DNA from 3 places in the Kurthia sp. FSL E2-0154 genome. Region 1 is predicted to be linked to each of the others. Evidence: predicted binding sites of a transcription regulator. Region 1 holds the regulator's gene; each other region holds the start of a gene.
The links. The regulator LexA, encoded in region 1, represses DNA repair genes until DNA is damaged. The targets are predictions, from matches to a motif close to CGAACATATGTTCG.

Region 2: a site for LexA is predicted at 1,401-1,414, ahead of uvrB (excinuclease ABC subunit UvrB). Genes of this name have one in related genera too.
Region 3: a site for LexA is predicted at 1,542-1,555, ahead of MHB75_RS08405 (carbohydrate kinase). Genes of this name have one in related genera too.

What each region holds. Positions count from the first base shown of each region.
Region 1 covers NZ_JBBOPO010000001.1:540,094-543,382, reverse strand. Annotated here, with positions in the region: gene tkt (transketolase) at 1-93, opposite strand, end outside; gene MHB75_RS02560 (DUF896 domain-containing protein) at 261-497, opposite strand; gene MHB75_RS02555 (YneB family resolvase-like protein) at 638-1,297, opposite strand; gene yneA (cell division suppressor protein YneA) at 1,297-1,599, opposite strand; gene lexA (transcriptional repressor LexA) at 1,760-2,407, shown strand; gene MHB75_RS02540 (bifunctional metallophosphatase/5'-nucleotidase) at 2,712-3,289, shown strand, end outside.
Region 2 covers NZ_JBBOPO010000001.1:158,412-161,700, forward strand. Annotated here, with positions in the region: one part of gene prfB (peptide chain release factor 2) at 1-242, shown strand, start outside; gene MHB75_RS00660 (competence protein ComK) at 291-860, opposite strand; gene MHB75_RS00665 (IDEAL domain-containing protein) at 1,090-1,338, shown strand; gene uvrB (excinuclease ABC subunit UvrB) at 1,471-3,289, shown strand, end outside.
Region 3 covers NZ_JBBOPO010000001.1:1,716,746-1,720,034, reverse strand. Annotated here, with positions in the region: gene MHB75_RS08415 (NtaA/DmoA family FMN-dependent monooxygenase) at 1-476, opposite strand, end outside; gene MHB75_RS08410 (3-oxoacyl-ACP reductase) at 508-1,260, opposite strand; TPP riboswitch at 1,372-1,471, opposite strand; gene MHB75_RS08405 (carbohydrate kinase) at 1,621-2,718, shown strand; gene MHB75_RS08400 (pseudouridine-5'-phosphate glycosidase) at 2,721-3,289, shown strand, end outside.

The DNA of each region.
Region 1 (3,289 bases):
TAAACCTGGGTGTCCTGAATTTGCTTTTTCAATTGCATCAATTGATAAAGTACGAATCGCATTAATTGCTAACTGATCTGCTTGTTGCGTCATTAAAGTTGACATCCTTTCTTCTATACAAAATGTATTACTATCTCTAGTTTAGTCAAGAATCGACTATAAAACAATGGTTATAATTGACGTTAGACGATTATCCATGAAAAAACGCACACAATTGTGGATTTTCGTCATAATTGTGTGCGTTTTTACTTGTTAGTTTATTAGTTTAGACGTCCGTTTGTTTTTTGCTTTTCACGAATTTTCTCTGGCGTTACTTCTTCACCATTTGGATCGAAAATACGAACGTTTTCGATTGTATTACGCATTGTTTTACGGAATGTATCTAAATATTCTTGGCGCAGTGTCGTCTGTTCTTTTGCTTCTTCAACAGTCAATGTACCTGCTTTTTTCTTTTTTGATAATTCACTAATACGCGCTAGTTTTTCTTTTGATAGCATAATTTTCATCCTTTCGACCTAGTCACTACATTAAAGGTATGAAAAATACAGCAATTTAGCAAGTATTCAGCTCAAAAATCCTGAAAAAAGCTTAAAAATAACGATTTAAAAACTTAAAAAGACATTTTAGAGAAAAAATTCTATTGATTTTGTTGTTCTTGTACATACTCTGTATAACGACGATGTACAGTTGCTTTACTCACATGAAAACCAGCAATTTTTAACGTGGCAGCTATTTCTTCATAAGTAAGCCCCTTTTTTCTTAATGCAACAATTTGATCAAGCGGCACATCAATTCTTTCGCGTCCTTCTGGATTACCACGATTACTAATATTTAATTCTGGACGATAGCCATTTTCAACAGCACGACGCATTCCTCGTTTGATTTTTGCATTATGTATTTTGCGTTGGTACTCCTCTACAATCGCTAAAATCTCCAGTAACATCGAATCCATATCGTTTAGTTTCATTTCACCATCTGATGACATAGAGTAAATCGTTGTATCGTATTTTTGTAAAAGATGTAAAACAGCCATTCGACCATTCCCGCGTCCAATACGTGTCTCATCTTGAATAAATAGAGCAGATTGCGGATATTGTTTTAAGAAATCTAACAATTCTAATAATCCTTCACGCTCAATATCATAACCACTATGGCGGTCTTCAAAAATACAATCTAATGTGTACCCTTTTTCTTTAGCATAGGCAGTTAATTCAATTTTTTGTCTTTCTAAAGACTGGTTCTGCGTTTCTTTTTCTGTACTTACGCGACAGTAAGCTACAGCTTTTTTAAATTTCATTATTGATCACTCGCTAATTCTATTTGTTGTAATTCATGATTCGTAATCGGTACGGTTAATTTCTCTCCCGCCATAATTTGCCCATCAACTAAATTGTTTTGATTAATAACTTGGTTCATCCATTTTTGTGGTTTCATATCTCCGCTATATTTTTGAGCTAAAGACCATAATGTATCACCTTCTGTAATTCGAATTTCAGTTACATGCGTCTTCGCTATTGTATCACGTACAACATTACCAACAAACAATAATACAACTACCGAAAAACAAATCACCATCACATTATTTTTGATCCACTTCATCTGAATTTCCCCTTCCAACTTTTTACTAGAATGTTTGTTCCCATCATAAACTCGAACACTTGTTTTTGTCAACGGTTTTTTCAGAACAATTGTTTGCATTTGATTTTCTACGATGTTATACTCAAAATACAAAATATAGTAGGAAGTTGAGGTGAAGGTTGTGAACACTGCATTGAAAAAAACAAAACTTTCAAAGCGTCAAGAAGCGATTTTAAATTTTATTAAAGAGGAAGTACAAAGTAAGGGTTATCCGCCTTCTGTACGCGAGATTGGGTTGGCTGTTGGATTAGCTTCTAGTTCAACTGTACACGGACATTTAGAACGTTTAGAAAGTAAGGGTTATATCCGTCGCGATAAAACGAAACCTCGTGCAATTGAAATTTTAAATCCTTTTGAATCGACTACGGCTACAAAACAAGGTGTGATGCATGTTCCACTTCTTGGTAAAGTAACAGCAGGTATGCCCATCACAGCAATTGAAAATATTGAAGAGTACTTCCCAATTCCACATACATATGGTACATCTGATGACCATATTTTTATGCTAGAAATTATGGGTGAGTCGATGATTGAAGCAGGTATTCTAGATGGTGACTATGTCATTGTGAAACAACAGTCTTCTGCAAATAACGGTGAGATCGTTGTGGCAATGACTGAAGACGACGAAGCAACGGTAAAACGTTTCTATAAAGAAGACGGTTATTACCGTTTGCAACCTGAGAATTCTTCAATGGAACCAATTATTGTTCAAAACGTATCGATTTTAGGTAAAGTAGTTGGTCTATACAGAAATATTCATTCATTTTAAATAAATTTCAACTAGTAAAGAATGTTTTTTTTTACATTCATTACTAGTTTTTATTTTGTTTAGATTTATTTTTTTACTATAGACATCTTAATCACTTACTTGCTAGCATATGTTCAAATGACTAACGTCTAATGTCTGACTTATTACTTTTAGCTTATTTTATATTTATACAAATTGTATTTTTATAACAATATCTAAAAAAACTATATTTTCTGTTAAATCGAATAATTCAATAATATATTGCTATTTCAGGATGTAATTCTTATATTTAGGAGGAAACAATTTTATTTTAAGGGGTGGCGAAATGATGTTTAAATCGAAGATTATTACTTCATTAAGCGTTGCTGCATTACTAACTGCCGTACCATTTTCTTTCGGTGCAGGAATCAATGCAACAGCTAAAACAACAAGTAAAAAAGTAGTAGAGAAAAAAATCCCTGTACAACTTTTAAGTATGAACGACTTACACGGTTATATTGATGGGAATAACAAAAAAGATAATGTAGGTACGCCAGTCGGTGGGATGGCTTCTTTAGCGTATAACTTCGAACAAGAAAAAGCTGCTTTTGCAAAAGCAAATAAGTTGAAATCAACAACTTCTAATTCACTTTCAATTCATGCTGGTGATACAGTAGGTGGCTCTCCTGCTATCTCAAGTCTTTTACAAGATGAACCAACAATGAATATTTTAAATGCAATGAATTTCTCGATTGGTGCACTTGGAAACCATGAATTCGATGAAGGTTTAGACGAATTCCAACGTATTTGGAAAGGTAAAAAACCCATCAAAGGTGTAACACAAAACTATGAATTCGTAGAAGATTATAAACAAACAACTTCTAAAATGGAGATTCTTTCAGCAAATGTAGTTGATAAAAAGAC
Region 2 (3,289 bases), 380 kb from region 1:
CGATGAACATGCTTCAAGCGAAATTATATCAATTAAAAGTAGAAGAACAACAGGCAGAAGTAGATGAAATTCGTGGTGAGCAAAAGGAAATTGGTTGGAGTAGCCAAATTCGTTCGTATGTATTCCACCCGTATTCAATGGTAAAAGATCACCGTACAAATGCTGAGACAGGGAATGTACAAGCAGTAATGGACGGCGATTTAGATTTATTCATCAATGCATATTTACGTTCGTTAATTTAATAAATGAGAGATAAAGAATCCTGATGTCTATCGGCGATTCTTTATTTTTTAATCTAATCGTTTTAAGTTATTGGAATCGATGAATACCACATGATTTTCAGAAATCGGTTCAGGCATTAAATCTTTTAATAAACGATAATTTCTTTTTAAAAACATCGCACGTGTAAGTTGTGTTTGTAATGTAGCGGTTGAGACATTTGTTTTAAAGAATGGACGGATTTGATTATCTAAATGAACAACGCAGTCCACTTTAGAATTTACATCGCAATTTAAAATGGCATGATGTGCGAGCCACATGGTGTAGGGACGATCAGGAGAAAGGGTAGGAATTAAAATATAAGGTTGTTCAGTTGTTCCAAGTACGATAGGAAGTTTATTTGTAGCTTTAGTAATCGTGCGTGAAAAACGCAATGCTTCATCTAATGATGTCCCAAAAAGAAAGCAACATTTTCGAATGACGCGTTTAATAGAAGATTGAATGAGATATTCACGTTGTTTTTCAAGTACATATGTAAATCGTTGTTGATTGTTTTTAGAAATGACTGGTTCAAGAACTTGGATTGTATCATTAAATCGAAAATCTTCTAAAAGAATAACAGGTAGACGATCTTTTATCATATTTGACACTCCTTTTTCTTTTGTTTAACAAAAACCAATTAATGGAATTTGTTAAATTGATTATATTTGATTTAGTAGGTATAAGCAACGACATTTAGACAAAAGTGGCGTTTTTAGAAAACGGGCTATTTCTATAAAGTCAGATAATTTTGAAATAAATAGTTTCTTTTAGTTGATTTTTTGAATCTTTTTCGCATATAATAGCAAAAAGGTATTCGAGGTGATGAAGATGGAATATCGTTACTCACAGCAGAACTCTCCAAACAATGAACAGCCACTTAGTCAAGGGTTACAAGGTCAAGACTTATTGAACGATTTGTACATGGATATGTTTTTACAACATCTTCTAGCAGACCAACAAATTCGCTTACTTCGTGAAGCAATTGATGTCGCGTTAGACGAAAGAGATAAAGAAGCCTTTAAACGATTTACAAAAGAATTAATTCAATTACAAGACACTTTGATTGATGAAGAATAAATGATGACATAGGATTTCTATTAGGGGTAACTTAATAGAAATCTTATTTTTGTTCCAATTAAGAAACGTATGTTCGTAAAAGGGTTTGAGATATGTTAAAATAGAAGAATGAGAAAATGAGGAGGCAGCCGCATGTCACATGATTTTGATTTACAAGCGCCCTATCAACCAGGTGGTGACCAGCCACAAGCGATTGCAGAATTAGTGGAGGGTGTTAAAGCAGGGAAAAAACATCAAACATTACTTGGTGCAACAGGTACAGGTAAAACGTTTACGATTTCAAATGTGATTCAAGAAGTGAAAAAACCAACACTTGTTATTGCACATAATAAAACATTAGCAGGACAATTATATAGTGAGTTTAAAGAGTTCTTCCCGAATAATGCGGTTGAATATTTCGTTAGTTATTATGACTATTATCAACCAGAAGCCTATGTACCACAGACGGATACATTCATTGAAAAAGATGCGAGTATTAATGATGAAATTGATAAATTACGTCACTCTGCTACTTCGGCTCTTTTTGAAAGACAAGATGTAATTATCATCGCTTCTGTATCATGTATTTATGGTTTAGGTAATCCGGAAGAATACGAAGAGATGGTCGTATCGCTTCGTACAGGCATGGAGATTGAGCGCAATCAATTACTGCGTAAATTAGTAGATATTCAATATGATCGCAATGATTTAAACTTCATTCGCGGTACTTTTCGTGTGCGCGGCGATGTAGTCGAAATTTTCCCAGCATCGCGTGATGAGCATTGTCTTCGTGTTGAATTTTTCGGTGACGAAATTGACCGTATTCGAGAGGTGGATGCATTAACAGGTGAAGTATTAGGTGACCGTGAACATGTTGCGATCTTCCCAGCATCCCACTTCGTTACACGAGAAGAAAAAATGAAAGTAGCGATTGAAAATATCGAAGCAGAATTAAAAGAACGCTTAGAAGTGCTTCGTGAAGAAGGAAAGTTACTTGAAGCACAGCGCTTAGAACAGCGTACTAATTATGATTTAGAGATGATGCGTGAGATGGGCTTTACATCAGGAATCGAAAACTATTCACGCCATTTAACGCTTCGTGAAGCAGGTGCAACACCTTATACGCTGCTCGACTATTTACCAGAAGATTTCTTACTTGTAGTAGATGAAAGTCACGTAACATTGCCGCAAATTCGCGGAATGTACAATGGTGACCAAGCACGTAAAGGTGTGTTAGTAGATCACGGTTTCCGTTTACCCTCAGCACTTGATAACCGTCCATTAACATTTGAGGAGTTTGAAAAACACATTCATAATGCGATTTTCGTTTCAGCAACGCCAGGACCATATGAATTAGAACATACACCTGAAATGGTAGAACAAATTATTCGTCCAACAGGATTGGTTGACCCTGTCATTGAAGTGCGTCCAATTGAAGGGCAAATTGATGACTTAATTGACGAGATTCAAGCGCGTATCGCAAAAAATGAGCGTGTGTTAATTACGACACTTACGAAGAAAATGTCCGAAGATTTAACAGATTATTTAAAAGAGATGGGCATTAAAGTAAACTATCTACACTCTGAAATTAAGACGTTGGAGCGAATCGAGATTATTCGTGAATTACGTATGGGCGTATTTGATGTTCTTGTCGGAATTAACTTATTACGAGAAGGTTTGGATATTCCAGAAGTCTCGCTTGTTGCGATTTTAGATGCTGATAAAGAAGGATTCTTACGTTCAGAACGTTCACTTGTTCAAACAATTGGACGTGCGGCGCGTAACGCGAATGGGCATGTCATTATGTATGCAGATCGTATGACCGATTCAATGCAAAAAGCCATTGATGAAACGGAACGTCGTCGTACCATTCAGCTTGCCTATAACGAAAAACATGGTATTGTACCACAAACGATTCGTAAAGAAATTCGCGATGTGATTCGTGCAACAACAGCGGCGGAAGAGCCAGAAG
Region 3 (3,289 bases), 1.2 Mb from region 1:
GAAAACTCTTCAGCTTTTTCATAGCGTTGATTATGGGGTGGTAATGCCTCCATACTATGATTACGAGCTTCATTGTCACTCATTGATGTAACGAGATTCCAACCTACGCGCCCTTCGGTAAGATGATCTAAACTTAATAGCTGTCTAGAAGCTGTATAGGGATTAGAAAAAGTACTTGAAATAGTGGCAACTAAACCAATATGATGGGTTACTTGAGAAATAGCTGTTAAGTTAATTAGTGGATCAAACCAAAATGCAGGCATGACTTGTGCATCATTTGCTGGAAAAGCATGATGATCTGCAAAAAATACAGCGTCTAACAATCCTTTTTCCGCTAGTTGAGCTAATTCTTGATAATAAGAGATACTTCCAATATCCTCAATGCGTGAATTGTCCATTAGCCAAGCTGCTTGATGATGACCACAACCATATAGTAAAACACCTATATGTAACTGTTTTTCTGTAGTTTTTAACATGATTTACACCTCGATTTATTTTGGATAGAGATTAGTTCATTGTTAAACCACCATCTACTGTAAAGTTCTGTCCTGTAATTCCATGTGCTTTTTCGGAACATAGATACGCTACCATATTGGCAACATCTTGTGGTGTGGTTACTTTTCTTAAAGGTGTAGATTGAGAGATTAAATCGAATACTTCAGGTGTTGTAACAGCACTGGCATCTGTTGTTTTTAAAAGACCTCCTGAAACAACATTTGCTCGGATGCCATAAACGCCTAATTCTGAAGCGAGATTACGTGTGAAACCAATCAAAGCTGCTTTAGCAGTTGTGTATTCATGGTAGGGTACGACAGGATTTTGAAATAAATTAGTACCAATACTAATAATGCTACCATTTTTTCTTTCAATAAATTGCGGAATTACACTCTGGCTTGTATTGAATGCCGCTTTTAACGTACCATCCAGCTGTTTTTGATAATCATCCCAAGAAAGGTCTTTGAAAGATTTTTGTTTAATCGGATCAAATTTAAAGTCGATTAATGCATTATTTACAACAGCGTCTATTTGACCAAAGTGTTCTGTTGCCATGTTCATTAATTGATCGACTTCTTGTCGATTCGTTACATTAGCTTGAATAGCAATCGCTTTGTCTTCACCAATTTCAGCTACTAATTTTTCAGCAGCTTCTTTACTTTGATAATAATTAATGACAACTTGAAAATCTTGTTGTGCAAGTGTTTTGACAATAACTGCACCTAACCCTCTACTCCCACCTGTGACTACTACTGTTTTTTTCATTCAAAACAACTCCTCTTAATTTATTTTAACTTAAAAAAATACACAACCTTCGTAGGAAAGTTGTGTATAACAAATCATTGCATAACAAAAAAGTATAGACTTTTTTCAGTATGTATAGAATTGACACTTTCCTACGCTAGTATTAACTAGTTCAGGTTCAAAGGGTTTGAGTAGGACTCATCTCAGTTAAATAACACCCCTAGTGTAGACCTATTAAGTTACATTGAATACTAACTTATAAGGTTTATATTGTCAAATTTGTTTATTATTTATAACGATAATAAACAAAAGTTTGTTTTTATAAACATTTGACATATAACTTAATTTTGTTTATGATGTAAACAAATAAAACTTAGGGTGATGACATTGACGGAGAGAGAACAAGCACTGATTCAACTCATTAAGGAAAACCCGTTTATGCAGCAACAAGAGATGGCTGAAAAATTAGAAATGTCGAGACCGGCTCTAGCTAACTTAATATCGGGGTTAGTGAAAAAGGGTAAAATTATAGGGAGAGCGTATGTGTTGCCAAAAGAAAACAAAATTATATGTATTGGTGGAGCCAATATGGACCGAAAACTTCATTTGAAGGGACAGGTTCAGATGGGGACATCAAATCCTGTAACATCTACAGAAAGTGTAGGCGGCGTAGCGCGAAATATTGCTGAAAACTTGGGAAGACTTGGACATCAAGTGAGTTTACTGACGACTGCTGGAAAAGATTCTGATTGGCAAGCAATTGTTGCAGCTTCGAATGCTTTTATTCATTTAGAAGAAGTCGAGCAGTTGGAACAATGTTCAACAGGTTCTTACACAGCCATTATGGATGAACAAGGCGAATTGGTTATGGCAACAGCGAATATGGACGTCTATGATGCATTAACACCACAAATTCTAATGAAGCATGAACATGTTTTATCAACTGCTCAGGCAATTATAGTTGATTTGAATTGTCCGAAAGAAACAGTTGATTATATTCAACAATTTGCAGTAACGAGAGAAGTACCTCTTATTATTGTGCCGGTATCTTCTCCAAAGATGAACCGTATGCCAACAACATTAGAAGGCGTTACATGGTTCATCTGTAATACAGATGAAGCCGAAACATTAACAAATCGTACGATTACATCAGAAGCAGATTATTTACAAGCAATTCAAGAAATCGCTCAGATGGGCGTAGAAAATGTCGTAATTACAGCTGGCGCAAAGGGAGTTTATGCTGCAAACAAGAACTTGATGCCAACACATTTTGAAGCACGAGCAGCAAATCAAATTGAGGATGTTACAGGCGCAGGAGATGCATTCGTCTCAGCAGTTGTACATGCTTGGTTAGAGAAGTACACATTTGAACAGACGATTCAAGCAGGATTAATCAATGCGAAAAATACGCTTGAATCTAAGTTTACTGTACGTCCTGAATTAACAAAACAATCGTTAGAACAAGAACTGGAGGATTAATTATGAAACAATACATCGAATTATCAAAAGAAGTACAAGAAGGAATGGACGCTGGTAAAGCTATCGTTGCATTGGAATCAACAATTATCTCACACGGTATGCCCTACCCACAAAATGTACAAACAGCACGTGAAGTAGAACAAATCATTCGTGAATATGGTGCAGTTCCAGCAACAATCGCAATTATCGACGGTAAAATCAAAATCGGTTTATCAGATGAAGAATTAGAAATGTTCGGTAATGCGGATAATGTAGCAAAAGCTTCTCGTCGTGATATTCCATACTTAATCGCAACGAAAAAAATCGGTGCAACAACAGTAGCGGCAACAATGATTGCAGCTGAATTAGCAGGAATCGAGTTATTCGTAACAGGTGGTATTGGTGGCGTTCACCGCGGCGCAGAAACAACAATGGATATTTCAGCTGACTTAGAAGAATTAGCAACTTCTAAAGTAGGTGTTGTATGTGCAGGTGCAAAATCAATTTTAGATATTGGTTTAACACTTGAATTCTTAGAAACAAAAGGTGTGCCTGTTATTGGATACGGTACAGACGAATTACCAGCATTCTT